DNA from 3 places in the Amycolatopsis sp. NPDC031561 genome. Region 3 is predicted to be linked to each of the others. Evidence: riboswitches for the same ligand, from Rfam matches in the RefSeq annotation. Region 3 holds a riboswitch; each other region holds the start of a gene.
What was found. A riboswitch is a leader RNA that binds a small molecule or an ion and turns the genes downstream of it on or off. The one in region 3 is predicted to bind cobalamin.
Positions count from the first base shown of each region.

Region 1: it holds a riboswitch for cobalamin, as region 3 does, so the genes downstream of both, metE (5-methyltetrahydropteroyltriglutamate--homocysteine S-methyltransferase) here and ACZ5IK_RS33225 (peptidase) in region 3, are expected to answer to the same signal.
Region 2: it holds a riboswitch for cobalamin, as region 3 does, so the genes downstream of both, ACZ5IK_RS26885 (CoA-acylating methylmalonate-semialdehyde dehydrogenase) here and ACZ5IK_RS33225 (peptidase) in region 3, are expected to answer to the same signal.

Region 1 covers NZ_JBVILA010000040.1:27,541-34,001, reverse strand. Annotated here, with positions in the region: gene metE (5-methyltetrahydropteroyltriglutamate--homocysteine S-methyltransferase) at 114-2,387, opposite strand; cobalamin riboswitch at 2,488-2,710, opposite strand; gene ACZ5IK_RS42530 (ribonucleotide-diphosphate reductase subunit beta) at 2,842-3,918, opposite strand; gene ACZ5IK_RS42525 (ribonucleoside-diphosphate reductase subunit alpha) at 3,991-6,461, opposite strand, start outside.
Region 2 covers NZ_JBVILA010000015.1:123,279-129,739, reverse strand. Annotated here, with positions in the region: gene ACZ5IK_RS26895 (3-hydroxybutyryl-CoA dehydrogenase) at 1-569, opposite strand, end outside; gene ACZ5IK_RS26890 (short-chain fatty acyl-CoA regulator family protein) at 703-2,103, shown strand; cobalamin riboswitch at 2,191-2,376, shown strand; gene ACZ5IK_RS26885 (CoA-acylating methylmalonate-semialdehyde dehydrogenase) at 2,537-4,036, shown strand; gene ACZ5IK_RS26880 (acyl-CoA dehydrogenase family protein) at 4,044-5,183, shown strand; gene ACZ5IK_RS26875 (enoyl-CoA hydratase/isomerase family protein) at 5,180-6,214, shown strand; gene mmsB (3-hydroxyisobutyrate dehydrogenase) at 6,211-6,461, shown strand, end outside.
Region 3 covers NZ_JBVILA010000022.1:56,436-62,896, reverse strand. Annotated here, with positions in the region: gene ACZ5IK_RS33235 (helix-turn-helix transcriptional regulator) at 1-1,825, shown strand, start outside; gene ACZ5IK_RS33230 (LLM class F420-dependent oxidoreductase) at 1,906-2,745, shown strand; gene ACZ5IK_RS33225 (peptidase) at 2,988-3,995, opposite strand; cobalamin riboswitch at 4,030-4,155, opposite strand; cobalamin riboswitch at 4,237-4,378, shown strand; gene ACZ5IK_RS33220 (prenyltransferase/squalene oxidase repeat-containing protein) at 4,462-6,461, shown strand, end outside.

The DNA of each region.
Region 1 (6,461 bases), on a different contig from region 3:
TGGCAGGTTGACAATACCCTGGCGGATGTCAACCCCGGGAGTGTCAGGAAAGGGGCTTTCAAGACGTTTTTCGTCCTGAAAGCCCCTTTCCTGACAGATCAGATTAGATCAGATCAGCCCAGCTCGGACCGGACCGCGTTCGCGGCCGCGACCAGGTTCCGCAGGGCCGGCTCCACCTCGGCGTAACCGCGGGTCTTCAGCCCGCAGTCCGGGTTGACCCAGATCCGCTCGGCGGGCACGGCGCCGACGGCGGTCCGCAGCAGCCCGCTGACCTCGTCGACGCCGGGGACGCGCGGCGAGTGGATGTCGTACACGCCCGGCCCGACGCCGCGGCCGAAGCCCGCCGCGCCGAGGTCGGTGACGACCTCCATCTTCGACCGCGCGGCCTCGATGCTGGTGACGTCGGCGTCGAGTGCGTCGATCGCCTTCACCACCTCACCGAACTCCGAATAGCACATGTGCGTGTGGATCTGTGTCGCGTCGTCGATCCCGGACGTCGCCAGCCGGAACGACGAAACCGCCCAGGAGAAGTACGCCTCGTGCGCCGCCGCGCGCAGCGGGAGCAGTTCCCGTAGTGCCGGCTCGTCCACCTGGATGACGCGGATGCCGGCCGCCTGCAGGTCGTGCACCTCGTCGCGGATGGCCAGTGCCACCTGGCGGGCGGTCTCGCCCAGCGGCTGGTCGTCGCGGACGAACGACCACGCCAGGATCGTCACCGGTCCGGTCAGCATGCCCTTGACGGGTTTGCCGGTCAGGCTTTGCGCGTAGCGCGCCCACTCGACGGTCATCGGCTCGGGACGGGAGACGTCGCCGTACAGGATCGGCGGCCGGACACACCGCGAGCCGTAGGACTGCACCCAGCCGAAGTCGGTGGCCGCGAACCCGGCCAGCCGCTCGGCGAAGTACTGCACCATGTCGTTGCGCTCGGGCTCGCCGTGCACCAGCACGTCAAGGCCCAGATCCTCCTGCAGCCGGATGACGCGCTCGATCTCCGCCTTCATCGCGGCCTCGTACCCGGCGTCGTCCAGCGAGCCCGCCTTGTGCGCGGCGCGGGCCTTGCGGACGTCGGTGGTCTGGGGGAACGAGCCGATCGTCGTGCTCGGCAACGGCGGCAGGGCCAGCGCGGCCTGCTGGGCCGCCGCGCGCCGCGCGTAGGGGGAGCGGACGGTGTCCTCCGGCCGCAGCGCCTCCAGCCGGGCACGGACCCCGGCGTCGGCCAGGTCGGCCGCCGTGGCGCGGTCCGTGGCCGCCGCACGGGCGGCGGAGAGGTCGACGCCCTCCTCCTTCAGTGCGCGGCCGAGCAGGACGACCTCGTCGACCTTCTGCTTGGCGAACGCGAGCCAGCCCTTGAGCCGCGGGTGGAGCTCGGCCTCCCGCTCGACGTCGTAAGGCACGTGCAGCAGCGAGCACGACGTCGAGACGCTGACCGACTTCGCGGTGCCGAGCAGCGTCGCCGCCCGGCTGAGCGCACGGGTCGGGTCGGTGCGCCAGACGTTGCGCCCGTCCACGACACCGGCCAGGACCTCCTTGTCGCGCAAGGCGGGTTCGGCCGCGACGGCGTCCACAAAGGACTCATCGGTGACGAGGTCGACGGCGAGGGCGTCGATCGGGGAACGGGCGAGCACACCCAGTCCCCGGCCGAGACCGCCGAAGTATCCGGCGACCAGGATCTTCGGGCGCGCGGTCTCCTTCGCGAGCCGGTGGTAGGCGCGGATGAGCGCGTTGAGCTCCGGCTCGGTGCGGTCGCCGGCGAAGGCGGGCTCGTCGAGCTGGACCCACTCGACGCCTTCGTCATGCAGGCGCCGCAGCAGTTCGACGTAGCCGTCGAGAAGGTTGTCGAGAAGGTCCAGCGGGCGGAAGCCCTCCGGAGCACCCTCGGCGGCCTTCGCGAGCAGCAAGAACGTCACCGGGCCCACCAGCACCGGCCGTGTCTCGACGCCGACCGCGCGGGCCTCGCGGTACTCGTCGAGCGGCTTGGAGCCGGCGACCGAGAATCGGGTGTCCGGCCCGAGTTCGGGGACGATGTAGTGGTAGTTCGTGTCGAACCACTTCGTCATCTCCATCGCGGGCGCGTCCTGCACCCCGCGAGCGGCGGCGAAGTAGGTGTCGAGCGGTGAGAGACCGAGCTTCGTGACGCGCTCCGGCAGCGCTCCGAACAGCTCGGCGGTGTCGAGCACCTGGTCGTAGTGGGAGAACGTGTTGGAGGGGACGGAGTCCAGTCCCGCGTCCTTGAGTTCCCGCCAGGTTTGCGTACGCAGCGCGCGGCCGGTCTCCAGCAACGCGGCTTCGTCGATCTTGCCCGCCCAGTAGCGTTCGAGTGAACGCTTGAGTTCCCGGTCCGGTCCGATCCGGGGGTAGCCCAGCACAGTGGTGCCGATTTCGGTCACAGCTCTCTCCTCGCGAGCTTGTCGTCAGAGCCCGGAGCGCGCAGGAATGACCGCGGTTTCGGTCGCGCCCATCCCACGAGGCCCGGACTCACGCACGCCGTCGGCGCGCGCACCACGGGCAGGTCTTCGGACTCGTGGGCGACTCGCTCGCTCCTACCGGCCGTCGCTTCCCGGGGCGCCATGCCCCAGTGCTTTACCGTGTCTCGCACGGTGACGGCTTTCGTTCCCACATACCGCTGCGGGGCAGTCCCGGATTCTCACCGGGTTCCCTGTTACCTCGACCGGCCTGGGAGGCCGGGCGAACCAGTAGCACCCTGCAGCGTACCCACGCCCGCCGCGGCCCCGCTGGACATGTGATGAACCTCAGTCGGCTGAAGCGCGTGAAGGCCCCCTTCCCTCGGCTCAGCCGAGGGAAGGGGGCCTTCACGCGCAAGCGGTTACGCCGACCGGGGGATCAGTCCCAGTCGAGGGCGCCACCGGACTGGTACTCGATGACGCGGGTCTCGAAGAAGTTCTTCTCCTTCTTGAGGTCCATCGCCTCCGACATCCACGGGAACGGGTTCTCCGTCTCGCCGAAGATCGGCTGGAGGCCGATCTGCTGCGCGCGCCGGTCGGTGATGAAGTGCATGTACTGCTCGATCAGCTCGGCCGACAGCCCGAGCATGCCGCGGGGCATGGTGTCGCGGGCGTAGGAGACCTCGAGTTCACAGGCCTCGGTCAGCATGCCGCGGATCTCCGCCTGGAACTCCTCGGTCCACAGGTGCGGGTTCTCGATCTTGATCTGGTTGATGCAGTCGATGCCGAAGTTCAGGTGGATCGACTCGTCGCGCAGGATGTACTGGTACTGCTCGGCGATGCCGATCATCTTGTTCCGGCGGCCGAGCGAGAGGATCTGCGCGAAGCCGGTGTAGAACCACATGCCCTCGAAGATCACGTAGAACGCGACCAGGTCACGCAGGAAGTTCTGGTCGGCCTCGGGGGTACCGGTCTCGAAGTCCGGGTTCTCCAGGTTCTGCGTGTACTTCAGCGCCCACGCGTCCTTCTCCGAGATGGAGGGGACCTCGCGGTACATGTTGAACAGCTCGCCCTCGACCAGGCCGAGGCTTTCGCAGATGTACTGGAAGGTGTGCGTGTGCACGGCCTCCTCGAACGCCTGGCGCAGCAGGTACTGGCGGCATTCGGGGTTGGTGATCTGCCGGTACACCGCGAGCACGATGTTGTTGGCCACCAGCGATTCCGCGGTGGCGAAGAAGCCGAGGTTGCGCTTGAGCATGGTGCGCTCGTCCTCGGTCAGGCCGTCGGCCGACTTCCACAGCGCGATGTCGGCCTGCATGGCGACCTCGGTCGGCATCCAGTGGTTGTTGCAGCCGGCGAGGTACTTCTCCCACGCCCAGGTGTACTTCATCGGCAGCAGCTGGTTGACGTCGGCGCGGGCGTTGATCATCCGCTTGTCGTCGACGTTGATCCGGGCGGCGCCGACTTCGATCTCACCGAGGCCGGTGGCGTCGGTGGAAGCGTCAAAGGTGGTCATAGAGAACTCACTTCACGAGGTGTCGTGAGCGGTAAGGACGGTTAGAACCGCCCTTACCACTCACGAGGATGTTTACTGGCAGGCTTCGCAGTCGGGGTCGTCGATGCGGCAGGCGGCGCCGTCGGTGGCGACGAAGTCGACGTCGGAGACCTGCGGGATCTCCTTCGGTTCCGGGGCGGTCACCGGCACCGCGGGCACGGCGGCGGCGGGCGACGGCGAAACCGCGGCGGAAGCCGACGGGGCGGGCGAAGCGGCGGGGGCGGCGGGCTTGGGTGCCGAAGGTGTGGCCGGGGCCGGGGTGGCCGAGACCGCGTTCAGCTTGCCGTCGGTGCCGCGCAGGGTGCTCTTCTCCACGTGCGTCGCGGACCGCGCCCGCAGGTAGTACGTGGTCTTGAGGCCCTTGTGCCAGGCGTAGCGGTACAGCTCGTCGAGCTTGCGGCCGCTGGGCGCCGCGATGTACAGGTTCAGCGACTGCGCCTGGTCGATCCACTTCTGACGACGCGAACCGGCGTCCACCAGCCACCGCGACTCGATCTCGAACGCGGTCGCGTACAGCGCCTTGAGGTCGTCCGGCACGCGGTCGATCTGGCCGAGGCTGCCGTCGAAGTACTTCAGGTCCGACACCATGACCTCGTCCCACAGCCCGCGCTCCTTGAGCGAGCGGACCAGGTGCGGGTTCACCACGGTGAAGTCACCGGACATGTTCGACTTGACGAACAGGTTCTGGAACAGCGGCTCGATCGACTGCCCGACGCCCACGATGTTGGAGATCGTCGCGGTCGGCGCGATCGCCATCACGTTGGAGTTGCGCATGCCGACGGTCTTGACCCGCTCGCGCAGCGGCGCCCAGTCCAAAGTGGACGAGGTGTCGACGTCGAGCGCGTCGCCCTGGCGGGCGTCGATCAGCAGCTGCAGCGAGTCGATCGGCAGGATTCCCTTGCTCCACAAGGAACCCTCGAACGTCTGGTACTGGCCGCGCTCCTCGGCGAGGTCGGTCGACGCCGAGATCGCGTAGTAGCTGATGTGCTCCATGCTGGTGTCCGCGAACTGGACGGCCTCTTCCGAGGACAGCGGGACACCGATCTCGAACAGCGCGTCCTGGAAGCCCATCAGGCCCAGCCCGATCGGGCGGTGCCGCAGGTTGGACCGGCGTGCTTCCGGGATGGTGTAGAAGTTGATGTCGATCACGTTGTCGAGCATGCGGACGGCGGTGCGCACGGTCTTCTCGAGACGCTTCGCGTCGATGCCCTCGGGGGTGACGTGCTTGAGCAGGTTCACCGAGCCGAGGTTGCAGACCGCGACCTCGTCCGTGGTGGTGTTCAGGGTGATCTCGGTGCACAGGTTGGACGAGTGCACGACACCCACGTGCTGCTGCGGCGAGCGCAGGTTGCACGGGTCCTTGAAGGTGATCCACGGGTGGCCGGTCTCGAACAGCATGGTCAGCATGCGGCGCCACAGGTCGATCGCGCGGACCTTGCGGAAGACCTTCAGCTCACCGCGTTCGGCGGCGGCCTCGTACTCGCGGTAGCGCTCGGCGAACGCGGTGCCGTAGAGGTCGTGCAGGTCCGGGGTCTCGTTCGGCGAGAACAGCGTCCACTGCGCGTCGGCCTCGACCCGGCGGAGGAACTCGTCCGGCACCCAGTTCGCGGTGTTCATGTCGTGCGTACGACGACGGTCGTCACCGGTGTTCTTGCGCAGGTCGAGGAATTCCTCGATGTCGACGTGCCAGGTCTCGAGGTACGCGCAGGCCGCGCCCTTGCGCTTGCCGCCCTGGTTCACCGCGACCGCGGTGTCGTTGGCGATCTTGAGGAACGGCACGACACCCTGCGACTGGCCGTTGGTGCCCTTGATGTGCGCGCCGAGGCCGCGGACCGGGGTCCAGTCGTTGCCGAGGCCGCCCGAGTACTTCGCCAGCAGCGCGTTGTTCTTGTACGCCTGGAAGATCGAGTCCAGGTCGTCGTCCACCGTGGTCAGGAAGCAGGACGACAGCTGCGGGCGCGTGGTGCCCGAGTTGAACAGCGTCGGGGTGGACGCCATGAAGTGGAACGACGAGAGCAGCTCGTAGAACTCGATGGCGCGGGCTTCACGGTTGTCCTCGCGGATCGCGAGACCCATGGCGACACGCATGAAGAACGCCTGCGGCAGCTCGAACCGGACGCCGTTGTGGTGCTGGAAGTACCGGTCGTACAGCGTCTGCAGGCCGAGGAAGCCGAAGTCGAGGTCGCGCTCGGCGTGGATGGCCGCGGTGATCTTGTCCAGATCGAACGTCTGCAGCTCGGGGTTGACCAGCTCCAGCTCGATGGCGCGCTTGAGGTAGTCCCGGAAGTACTGCGGGTACCGGGCGGTCATCTCGTCCTGGCTGGCCAGCTGGGGCGAGCCCGCGAGGTAGCTGAGCGCCTCGCCGCGGAGCTTGTCCGCCAGCAGCCGGGCGCTGACGTAGGAGTAGTTCGGCTCCTGCTCGACGAGCACGCGCGCGGCCATGATCTGGGCGAGGGCGAGTTCGTCGGCGCTGATGCCGTCGTAGAGGTTGCGCTTGGCCTCGG
Region 2 (6,461 bases), on a different contig from region 3:
CCGGCCCGGTCGCGTGCCCGTACGGTCTGCTTGCCGAGGACGTCGCGGGCGAACCGTTCGGCGCGGTCCACTGTGGACGCGCTGGTCAGCAGCGAGCCGACCACCTCGACCAGCGGCAGCACCGGGACCGGATTGAAGAAGTGCAGGCCGACGACCTGCTCGGCCCGCCCGGTGGCCATCGCCAGCCGCATGATCGGGAGGGAGGAGGTGTTCGACGCGAGGATCGCGTCGGGATCGGTCACGACCTTGTCGAGTGTCGCGAACAGCTCCAGTTTGACCTGCTCGTCCTCGGCGACGGCTTCGATCACCAGCTGGCGGTCGGCCAGTTCGCCGACGTCGGTGGTGAACCGCAGCCGCCAGGCGGCGCGTTCGGCCTCCGCGCGGCCGAGCTTGCCCGCCCGGACCGCCCGATCGAGCGAGGCCAGAATCCGCGCGCGGCCCGCGTCGGCGGACGGCGCGTCCTGTTCGCACACAACGACGTCCAGGCCGGACCGGGCGCACACCTCGGCGATTCCGGCACCCATCTGACCGGCCCCGACGACGCCTGCTCGGGCGATCTCCGCGCTCATCCGCACTCCCTTGTGAACCTTGTGGTGCTCTGTCACGAGCGTGGCACCGACCTCGGGATCGTCGCTAGCCCGCAGCGCTGTGAAGAGTTGTGAACGTTCGCGAACCGCTTGTAAAAGTTGTTACAGTCGGCTTGTGGAGAAGATGTACGCGGGTGCCCGGCTCCGCCAGCTGCGCGAAGGCCGGTCCATGACGCAGTCCGAACTGGCCAGACTGCTGGAGATCTCGCCGAGTTACGTCAACCAGCTCGAACACAACGGCAGGCCACTGACCATGCCGGTCCTGCTGAAGCTCACCGAGACCTTCGGCGTGGACACGGAGTTTTTCGCGGCCCGCGACACCGCCCGGCTGGTCGCCGACGTCCGCGAGGTGTTCGGCGACAACACTGTCAGCGGCGAGATCTCCGCGGGCGAGGTCGACGCGCTGACCACCACGCTGCCCGAGGTGGCGCGGACGCTCGTCGCGCTGCACCGTCGCTACCGCGAAGCCGTGGAGAACATCGCCACGCTGGTGACCGAGCAGGGACTCGACCGGTCGACCGCGCACCAGCCGCACGAGGAGATCCGGGACTGGTTCTATCTGCGCCGCAACCATGTCGCGGAACTGGACGCCCCCGCGGAGAAGCTGGCCGCAGAGTTACGCCTCCACCCCGGCGAAGTCCGCAGTGGACTGGCCGCCGGGTTGCTGGACCGTCACGGCGTCAAGGTGGTCTCCGAATCCCTCGGCGCCGATCAGCACCACTTCGACACGCGCGGGAAGACGCTGCGCCTCTCCCCCGCGCTGCGCCCCGGTCAGGCCGCGTTCCGGCTAGCGTCCGAGCTGGCGCTGCTGGAGGCAGGCGACGTGATCGACCGGCTCGTCGACGACGGGAAGTTCAGCGGCGACACCGCCCGGCGGCTCGCGCGGATCGGCCTGGCCAACTACTACGCGGGCGCACTTGTACTGCCGTATCGCGTTTTCCTCGGCGCGGCGGAACGCTACCGCTACGACATCACGCGCCTTTCCGACCACTTCGGCGTCGGCTTCGAGACGATCTGCCATCGACTGTCCACTTTGCAGCGACCGGGCACCCGCGGCGTGCCGTTCTCCTTCGTGCGGGTCGACCGCGCGGGCAACATCTCGAAACGTCAGTCCGCCACCGGGTTCCACTTCTCCCGCGTCGGCGGCTCGTGTCCACTGTGGATCGTCTACGAGGCGTTCAGCTCGCCGGGCCGGATCCTCACCCAGGTCGCCGAACTCCCGGACGGCAAGAAGTACTTCTGGCTGGCCCGCACCGTTTCCCGCGCGGCGGGCGGGCACGGCGATCCCGGCAAGACGTTCGCGATCGGGCTCGGCTGCGAACTCCGGCACGCGCGGCGGCTCGTGTACTCCGACGGGCTGGCCCTCGGCACCGGCGCGGCCGTCACCCCGATCGGGATGGGGTGCAAGGTCTGCGAACGGCCCGCGTGCCCGCAGCGCGCCTTCCCCGCGATCGGGAAACCGATGCGGGTCGACGAGCATTCGTCCAGCCTGCTGCCCTACCCGCCACTCTCGTGAGTGGTAAGGACGGTTCTAACCGCCCTTACCACTCACGAGACCCAGCACGTACCTGAGGCGTACGCCACACCCTTGTCCTCGACATAGTCGGACTTCCTACTTTATGGTGTCCACAGGTCTGCGGTGCAGGGAAGCCGGTGAAAATCCGGTGCGGTCCCGCCACTGTGACCGGGGAGCGGCGCTCCCGCAGAGAAGGCCACTGGCGCGAGCCGGGAAGGCCGGAGCCGCCGCGGATCCGGGAGCCAGGATACCGGCCGCAGACGTGTCGTGTTCGTCCACGAGGATGGAGCTGAACGCATGCGGATTCTTCCTGCCTGCGCGAAAGTCGCCGACCCGCCACCACCCCGGCGGTAAGTCGTCCGTACTCCCCTGCCCGGCCACCGATCGTGGTCTTCGGGCGGCTTCGTCCTGCGTACTTTCGGAAAGGGCATCCATGAGCACCGAACTCAGCCACTTCGTCGGCGGCAAGCCGGTGTCGGGGACATCCGGCCGGTTCGCCGACGTCTTCGACCCCAGCACCGGCGCCGTCCAGGCCCGCGTCCCGCTCGCCTCGGCCACCGAGGTCGCCGCCGTCGTCGCCGACGCGGCGCAGGCCCAGCTCGAATGGGCCCGCTGGAACCCGCAGAAGCGGGCCCGCGTGCTGATGAAGTTCGTCGACCTCGTCCGCGCGGAAGAGGACTCCCTCGCCCGCCTGCTCTCGTCCGAACACGGCAAGACCGTTCCCGACGCGCGCGGCGACATCCAGCGTGGCCTCGAAGTGGTCGAGTTCGCCATCGGTATCCCGCACCTGCTCAAGGGCGAGTACAGCGACAGCGCGGGCACCGGCATCGACGTCTACTCGATGCGGCAGCCGCTCGGCGTGGTCGCCGGCATCACGCCGTTCAACTTCCCCGCGATGATCCCGTTGTGGAAGGCCGCCCCGGCGATCGCCTGCGGCAACTCCTTCGTGCTCAAGCCGTCCGAACGCGACCCGTCGGTGCCGCTGCGGCTGGCCGAACTCTTCCTCGAAGCAGGTCTGCCGCCGGGCGTGTTCAACGTGGTCAACGGCGACAAGGAAGCCGTCGACGCGCTGCTCACCGACCCCCGCGTCGAGGCCGTCGGCTTCGTCGGCTCGTCGTCGATCGCCGAGTACATCTACACGACCGCCGCCGCGCACGGGAAGCGCGCGCAGTGCTTCGGCGGCGCCAAGAACCACATGATCGTGATGCCGGACGCCGACCTCGACCAGGTCGTCGACGCGCTGATCGGCGCCGGGTACGGCTCCGCGGGTGAACGCTGCATGGCGATCTCCGTGGCCGTCCCGGTCGGTGAAGCCACCGCCGACGCGCTGGCCGCCCGGCTGACCGAACGCGTCAAGACGCTGAAGATCGGTGCTTCCCTGGACGAGACGGCCGACTTCGGGCCGCTGGTCACCGCCGAGGCCGTCCAGCGCGTCCGCGACTACATCGACGTCGGCCTCGCCGAGGGCGCGAAACTGCTGGTCGACGGCCGTGAGACCACTGTGGACGGTCACGAGAACGGCTTCTTCCTCGGCGGCTGCCTGTTCGACCACGTCACCAGCGACATGCGGATCTACCGCGAGGAGATCTTCGGCCCGGTGCTGTCGATCGTGCGCGCGGCCGACTACGAGGAAGCGCTGCGGCTGCCCAGCGAACACGAGTACGGCAACGGCGTCGCGATCTTCACCCGCGACGGCGACACCGCCCGCGACTTCACCTCGCGGGTGAACACCGGCATGGTCGGGGTCAACGTGCCCATCCCGGTCCCGATCGCCTACCACACCTTCGGCGGCTGGAAGCGCTCCGGTTTCGGCGACCTCAACCAGCACGGACCGGACTCGATCCGGTTCTACACCAAGACCAAGACGGTCACCTCGCGCTGGCCTTCGGGCACCAAGGAAGGCGCCAGCTTCGTCATCCCGACGATGAGCTGAGGCCGCGATGAGACTGACCGACGAACAGCGGGCCCTGCGTGAGACCGCCGCGGAGTTCGCGGCGGAACACCTCGCCCCGCACGCGATCGAATGGGACCAGGCCAAGCATTTCCCGGTCGACGTCCTCCGCAAGGCCGCCCAGCTGGGCATGGGCGGCATCTACCTGCCCGAGGACCTCGGCGGCTCCGCGCTCGGACGGCTCGACGGCGTCCTCGTGTTCGAGGCGCTCGCCGGCGGCTGCCCGTCGCTGGCCGCCTACATCTCGATCCACAACATGGTCGCGACCATGATCGACAAGTTCGGCGACGACGCCCAGCGGCACCGGTACCTGCCCCGGATGTCCACGATGGACGCGTTCGGCAGCTACTGCCTCACCGAACCGGACGCGGGTTCCGACGCGGCGGCACTCTCCACCCGCGCCCGCCGCGACGGCGACCACTACGTGCTCGACGGCGTCAAGCAGTTCATCTCCGGCGCGGGCACTTCGGACGTCTACGTCGTGCTCGCCCGCACCGGCGGTCCCGGCGCCCGGGGCATCTCGGCGTTCATCGTCGACCGGGACACGCCCGGGGTCTCCTTCGGCCCCAACGAGATCAAGATGGGCTGGAACGCCCAGCCCACCAGGCAGGTCGTCTTCGAGGACGCCCGCGTCCCGGCGTCCGCGCTGCTCGGCGGCGAGGGCAACGGGTTCCGGGTCGCCATGTCCGCTTTGGACGGTGGCAGGCTCAACATCTCGGCCTGTTCCCTCGGCGGCGCCGAAGCCGCGCTCGGCATGGCCGTCCGGCATCTGTCGGAGCGCTCGGCGTTCGGCGAGAAGCTGTCCGAGAAGCAGGCGTTGCAGTTCCGGCTGGCCGACATGCGCACCGATCTCGAGGCCGCGAGGACCTTGCTGTGGCGGGCCGCGGACGCACTCGACCAGGGCGAGGACACCGCCACCCAGCTTTCGGCGATGGCCAAGCGGTTCTGCACCGACACCGGGTTCGAGGTGGCCAACCAGGCGCTGCAGCTGCACGGCGGCTACGGCTACCTCGCCGAGTACGGGCTGGAGAAGATCGTCCGCGACCTGCGGGTGCACCAGATCCTCGAAGGGACCAACGAAATCATGCGCGTGATCATCTCGCGCCGGATGCTGCAGGAGGCTTCGTGAACGACGTCCACTTTCTCGTCCACAGTGGAATCGGCCGGATCACGCTGAACCGGCCGCGTGCGCTGAACTCGCTGAACCACGACATGGTCCTCGCCATGCTCGAACGCCTCGAAGCGTGGCGTTCGGATCCGGCGGTCCGCGCGGTGCTGATCGACGGCGCCGGTGACCGCGGGCTCTGCGCGGGCGGCGACATCCGCGCGATCTACGACGACGCCCGCACCGGCGGCACCGCGTCCCTGCGCTTCTGGGCCGACGAGTACCGGCTCAACGCCCTCATCTCGCGGTACCCGAAGCCGTATCTGGCGCTCATGGACGGTCTCGTCATGGGCGGCGGGGTCGGGGTCTCCGCGCACGGCAGCCACCGGATCGTCACCGAACGATCCCGGATCGGCATGCCCGAAACCGGCATCGGCTTCGTCCCGGACGTCGGTGGCACGTACCTGCTGTCCCGCGCCCCCGGTGAACTCGGCACGCACGTCGCGCTCACCGCCGGGTCGATCTCCGGCCCCGACGCGATCCACTGTGGACTCGCCGACCACTTCCTGCCGAGCGAACGGGTTCCGGACCTGCTCGACGCGCTCGCGTCGCGCACTCCGGACAACGCGCTGGAACTGTTCGCCGAGCCCGCGCCGCCGAGTGTGCTGGCCAAGGACGCGGACTGGATCGACCAGTGCTACGCGGCCGACACCGTCGAAGAGATCCTCACCCGGCTTCACTCCGGAGGTGACGCGGCGGCCACCGCCGCCAAGGAGATCGAGGCGAAGTCCCCCACCGCGTTGAAGGTGACGCTGCGGGCGCTCCGCACGGCCGCGACGCTGCCCGATCTGGAAACCGTGCTGGCGCAGGAGTTCCGGATCTCGACCCACGCGCTCTCCTCCGCCGAGTTCGTCGAGGGCATCCGGGCGCAGATCATCGACAAGGACCGCTCGCCGAAGTGGTCGCCCGCCACCCTGCCCGAGGTGGAGGACAAGCTCGTCGATGCCTACTTCGCCGATCTCGGTGACGCGGAGTGGAACGGGGTGGCCCGATGACGATCGCCTTCCTCGGCCTCGGCAACATGGGCGGCCCGATGGCCGCCAACCTGGTCAAGTCCGGTGAGACCGTCCACGGCTACGACCCAGCTCCCGCCGCCCGCTCCGAGGGCGTGGCCAGGTTCGACACCGCGAGCGCGGCCGTCGCGCGGGCCGACGTCGTCCTCACGATGTTGCCGAGTGGCAAGCACGTCCTCGACTGCTATCGGGAGATCCTGCCGTCCGCGCGCCCCGGCACGCTGTTCGT
Region 3 (6,461 bases):
GCTGACGCCCGCGCAGGCGGCCGGGCGGGAGCCGGTGTCGCCGGTTCTTCAGGAGCGTTTGCCTCGCTACGCGGCCGAGCTCGACGCGATGCGGTTCGAGGAGCGAGTCCGGTTTCTCGTCACCTGTATGGACATTTCCGCGAGGAAGGCGACGTGGTACGCGGCGGCGTCACCGGCGGACCGCCGGGCGGCGCACGCGCGGCTGGCCTCCGCCGAGGAGGGCCCGGACGCTCTCTGGCACCGGGCGATGGCGACGGCCACGCCGTCCGCACCGCTCGCCGACGCGCTCGCCGCCGCCCCCGCGGTGGATCACGCGGCCTCGGCGCGGCAACTCGAACGCGCCGCCGCGCTGACCGCCGATCCGGCCAGGCGGGTGACCCGGCTGCTGGCCGCGGCGGACGCGGCCTGGCAGGCGGGCAGACCGGGGTGGGCGCGGCTGCTGCTGTCCAGAGTGGACGCCCGGCCGGGAGCGGTGGCGTTGCTGCACGGCGAAATCGAACTGCGCGACGGCGACCCCGCTGTCGCCACCCACGAACTCGGCACGGCGGCGGAACTGCTGCCCGATCCCGCGGCCGCGCTCCTGCTGGCCGGTGAGGCACGCAGGCTCGGCGGCGATCTGGGCGGTTACCGGGCGCTGGCGCGGACCGTCCCGGTCGGGGACGGCTTGGTCTTCGCGCACTTCCGCGGTCTGACCTCGGTTTACGCCGGACGTCACGACGACGCCGACCTGCCACTGGAGGACGCCGTCCGCAGGGGGATGTCCGGCACCGACGTCGCCGGAGCCGTGTGGGCTGCCGAAGCCGCCTTCGCCCGCGGGCACGCCGAACGGGCGCACGAGTACTCGGCCGCGGCCGTGAGCCGCGCGCGCCTCGGCAGGCGGCACGCGGAACTGCCGTGGGCGTTGATCTACCTGTCGCTCTCGGCCATCGCGCTCGACCGGATCCCGTGTGCGCGGGCGGCGTCCCGTGAAGGGCTGCGCGCACCCCACAACCTGCGGATGGAACACCTGACGCTGCTGGGGCTGGCCGCCGCGCTGCTGGGCGACCGCGTCCCGGAGCTGGACGAGGCGACCGACGGGATCGCCGAACGCGGTCTCGGCAGGCCCGCCGCCGTCGCGGCGTGGGCGCACGCCTGCCTGGACCTGGCCGAAGACCGGCCGGACGACGCCTTGAGCAGGCTCGAAGATCTCGCTTCCGGCGTTTCCGGCGACCAGCCGGTGATCCGCGTGCTCGCCACCCCGCAACTCGTCGAAGCGGCGGTGCTCTCCGGGCGGCCCGAGCGCGCGCGGACCGCGCTGGAGGTGTTCGACCGCTGGACGCTGGCCGGCGCGGAACCCTGCTGGCTCGCGCTGAGCCACCGGTGTCACGCGCTGACCGCGCCGGATCCCGAGGTGGCGGAACGGCACTTCCGGCTGGCCGTCGAAGCGCACCGGCGTGCGGGCGGCGCGGTGGAACTCGCCAGGACCCGGTTCGCCTACGCCACCCTGCTGCGACGGCACCGGCGGAGCCGGGACGCCCGAGACCAGTTCCGCGATGCCCTGCGCGGCTTCGAAAACGTCGGCGCGACACGGTTCGCCGATCGCGCCCGCGCCGGGCTGCGGGCGACCGGTGAGACCGTCGACGCGCCGCACCGCTCGCTCGCCGGGCTCACTCCGCAGCAGGACGCCATCACGCGGCTCGTGGCGGCGGGGGAGACGAACAAGGAGATCGCGCGGCGGCTGGTGATCAGCCACCGGACCGTGGATCACCACCTGCGGAACATCTTCACGGCCCTGGGCGTCCGGTCGCGAGTGGAACTCGCGCGCCGCGTGGCCGCCGGGGAATGAGCTTTGCCCCTTCGCGCAATTAGTCCTCTGGTTGCGGTCTGGAGGGAATACCGGGTCCGCCACGGGAGTCGTAGCGAAGTATGGACTTCGGGATCGCGACGGCAGTGACCGACGAAGGAATCCGGCCCCACGTGCTGGGGGCGGCTCTGGAGGAGAAGGGGTTCGACTCCCTCTATCTCCCCGAACACTCCCATATACCGGTCAGCAGGGAGTCTCCTTACCCCGGCGGTGAGCTGCCGCGAGGGGCCCTGCGCAACTTCGACCCGTTCGTGGCGCTGGCCGCCGCCGCGACGGTCACGTCGAACCTCCGGCTCGGCACCGCGGTCGCCCTGATGATCCAGCGCGACGTGCTCTACACGGCGAAGGAGGTCGCCAGCCTGGACCTGCTCTCCGAGGGGCGGGTGATCTTCGGTGTCGGGGCGGGCTGGAACATCGAGGAGATGCGCAACCACGGCGTCGACCCGCGGACGCGGGGCGCGCTCCTGACCGAGCAACTCCAGGCGCTCAAGGAGATCTGGACCAAGGACGAGGCCGAATTCCACGGCGAGCACGTCGACTTCGACCCGGTTTTCGCCTGGCCGAAGCCGGTGCGGAAACCGCATCCGCCGATCTACGTCGCCGGTCAGGGCCCGGCCGGGCTCAAACGGCTCGCCGAGCACGCGGACGGCTGGCTGCCGCATTTCGTGACACCGCCGGAGGAACTGCGCCGGGTCCGGTCCTGGCTCGCCGACCAGGGCCGCGAAGACGTCCGGATCAGCGTGTTCGGCGCCCCGGCCGATCCCGAGTTGCTGCGGCGCCTCGAAGGCGCGGGGGTCGACGAAGTCTCCCTCCTCCTGCCGACGCTGCCCGAGGCCGAGACCTTGGAGCTCCTCGACGAGTTCGCGAAGGTCGTGAGGCTCGTGAGTGGTGAGGACGGTTAGAGCGGACCGGGTCGAGGGGGGTCGGTCCGGTCTGGGTGCTTGATCGACGGAGGATCGGGGACGCTCAATGTCCCCGATCCTCCGTTGATCAAGACCGTGCCATCCCCGTGACCTCGCGGACGGCAGCCGTGTGGGGAAGATTTAGGACGTTCAGCGTCCCAAATCTTCCCCACTCACCCAGGATCCAGTGGGTAGGCAAATACGGATCCACCAGAACCGCCCTTACCACTCACGAGGTGACCTCAGGAGCAGGCGAGCACCGGCGCCTGCGGACGGCCACCGCCGTGCAGGTCGCTCAGCGGAACCCGTGCCAGGCCGAGGATCGCCTGCGCGGTCGCGCGCGGGGCGGTCGCCGGGTTCAGGCCGGTGGCGTCGTAGGCGATCGCGCCGCGGTCCGCGACGGCGCCGGTGCAGCCGGTCTGCAGCGTCCGCAGGAACTCCCGCGCCTTGACCGCGGCGGCGGGACGGTGCCCGGCCAGCGCCTCGGCGGCGAGGCCGGTGCTGTTGGAGTTCGGCGCGTTCGTGCCGACGCCGAAGCCGCCGTTCGCGTGCTGCTTGGTGACCAGCCAGGAGGTGCCTTCACCGGCGTTCACCGCGTCACCGGTGGCGCGCAGCGCCTGCACGACCATCGCGGTCGAGTCGACGTCGCTCGCGCAGGTCGCTTCGCCGAAGTTCAGCGGGAAACCGCCGTCCGCGCACTGGGTGCCCGCGAGGAAGGTCACGGCCGACGCGGGGGCGCCGGCGGGGGTGCGGTCCAGCGCCAGCAGGGCGAGCGACTGCGAGAAGGCGTTGGAGTAGTCGCCGTACTCGGACCGGTCGGAGAACCGGCCGGACGGCGTGAGCAGCGAGAGTAGTCCCGCCTTCAGGTCGACGCCGCCGAACGACGCCGGGTTCTTGCCCCGGATCTGCGCGGCCAGCAGCAGTTTGGCGTGCGCGCCCGCGTAGGCCTCGGTGCCGCTGCCGACGTAACCGGTGGTGATCTCCGGCTTCGCCAGCCAAGTGATCGCCTTGCCCGCGTTGGTGTCCGACACCCCGGCCGCGGCGAACGCGAAGATCGCGTCGATCGTCAAGCCCTGGTCGGGGTACTTCTGGCCGCCGAAGTCGGCCTCGAACCTTTCCCCGTCGGCCATCTGCCTGGCGAGCCAGCCCGCGGCGGCGTCCGCCTTGTTGTGGGTGGCCGCGGTCGCCGCCGGAGCGGCGACCAGTCCGATGCCGCACAGCATGGCGACAGCGAGGACCAAACGTCTCATGAGAACCCTTCCCGCATTTCCACGACAGGAGTCGGTGGTGACACCGCGCGACGTGGGTGACCGGGCTCGCCCGGAGGGCATACCGTTGCGGGACAGCGCCGGATTCTCACCGGACTTCCCCCACGACCGCGCTGAATTGACGATCCGAAGAGTCTCATCCCGGTCAAGCGCCGGGATACCGCCGAGCGCGAGTCGCGATGTGATCCTGGCAACCGACCTGGTCAGCGGTGCCTGTCGCAAGTAATCGGGTGTTAACCTCGGCGGGCTCGACAACTGAACACCGCCGCCCGTGACGGGGAAGCCGGTCGAAATCCGGCGCTGTCGCGCAACCGTGGGCCCCTCACCAGGGCGAGCCGGGGTACCGCACGAGTGGATGAACGATCAAGAAGTCCGAACCACTGTCGCGATAAACAGGGGTGACTGCGGCGTCCCGCGCCTGTCCTCCGTCATGCCGCAAGGAGGAGCCATGCGCCGTGGGTACCTGGCCGCATCGGCGTTCACCGTCAGCGTCGGCGTGGTCGCCGCACTGCTCACCGGGACGGCGACAGCCGCCAACGACCCCGGAGCGGCGAAGTCGAACTCCGGCTGGCTCGCGACGAAGCTGAAGCCGGACGGCACGCTCGAGAACCCCAACGGCGGCGATCTGCCCGACCACGGGCTGATGATCGACGCGCTGTTCGCGATGTACGCCTCGGGCGAAGGCGCGAAGGCCGAGCCGATCGTGAAGTACCTTGACGAGCAGGGCCACGCGACCGACTACTTCACCTGGGACGGGCTCATTCCCGACGGTGGCGAGTTCGACTTCTCCAACATCATCGTCGGCGGTGCCACGGCCAAGACCCTGGTCGCCGCCGAGGTCGCGGGCCGGAATCCCCGGAACTTCGACGGCTACGACATGGTCGCCGAGACCAAGGCCGCGATCATGCGCAAGGGTCCCGACATCGGCCGGGTCAGCGACTACTCGAAAGATCCCCGACTTGCCGATTCCGTGAGCAACAACGCGAACATGTTCGGCCAGTCCCTCGGCGTGATCGGGCTCGCCGCGGTGGGCCAGAACGACCAGCTCGCCATCGACAAGCTGCTGACCCAGCAATGTTCCGAGGGCTACTTCCGGGTCTTCTTCGCCTACATCCCGACGAGCGAGACCGGCGACCACGTCACCTCCGACCGCCACAAGGTCTCGACCTGCGACGAGGGCAAGCCGTTCGACCTGTCTCCCAAGGACGGCGACGCCACCGGTTTCGCCCTGTCGGCGATGCTGGCCGCGCGGAAGGCGGGCGCCGCGGGACTCGACGGCCCGATCGCGAAGACCGTCTCGTGGCTCCTCGCGAATCAGGATCCCGGCGGTGGCTGGGGTGGCGGCGTCGGTACCGAAGCCCCGAACACCAACAGCACCGGGCTGATCCTTCAGTCGCTCGCCGAGGTCGGCGGCGCGGACGCGGCGGTGGACAAGGGCGTGCGGTTCCTCAAATCCGCGCAGGCGACCGCCGCGGCCGACTCCGGCAACCGGCTCGCCGGTGACATCGGCGCGATCGCCTACAACCCGGAGTCCTACGTGGCCGCGCGCGCCAACGGGATCGGCGGTCTCGACACCTGGATCCGCGCGGGCGCCCAGGCCTCGCTCGGGTTGTCCCAGGTCGGCTTCTCCGAGCTCACGAAGGGCGGCGGGCCGCCGACGAGCAGCAGCGTGTCGGAAACGCCGACCTCCACGCCGTCCGAAACGAGTTCGGCCACCGGCACCCCGACCTCGACCACGAGCGAGCCGGAGCCGACCAGCACCACGACGACCACGACGACCACGACCACCACTACGACGACCAAGACCACCACGACGTCGGTGACGCCGACGCCGGGCACGTCCTCGTCCTCGGCGACCAGCCCGCCCGCGCCGAGCACGGTCACCGTCACGAACACCCCGCCCGCGGCCAAGCCGCAGGAGAACAAGCCCGCGCCGAAGACCACGACGCCGAAACCCAAGAAGGCCGTCACCCCGCGGGCGTCCACCGGCGCCCGGGTCCGGCCGCCGACGGCGATCGCGACCCCGGTCGCCATCCCCGGCACGGCGACACCGGCCTCCCGGCTCGGCGCGTACCTGACGAACCGGCTCGTCGGCGGTGACCACGTCGAGGTCACCGAGGACGGCAAGACCTACGTCGACTACGACGCCACCGCCGAGCTGGTGCTCGCGCTGAGGGCGCTGGACGAGCAGCCGGACACCGTCGCCCGCGCTTCGAAGTTCCTGCTCACGCCGGAAGCCGTGCAGGCCTACGCCCACGGCGCACCATACGAACAGAGCGGGGCCTCCTACGCAGAACCGCTCGCGAAACTCGTGCTCGTCGGCGAGTTCGCGAAGGCGGACGTCGGCCAGTTGCGCGCCGATCTGGTGAAGCTGCGCGGCGCGGACGGCAAGTTCACCGACACCGGGTCCTTCGCCGACGCAGACGAGACCGTCGAGCGGCACGCGTG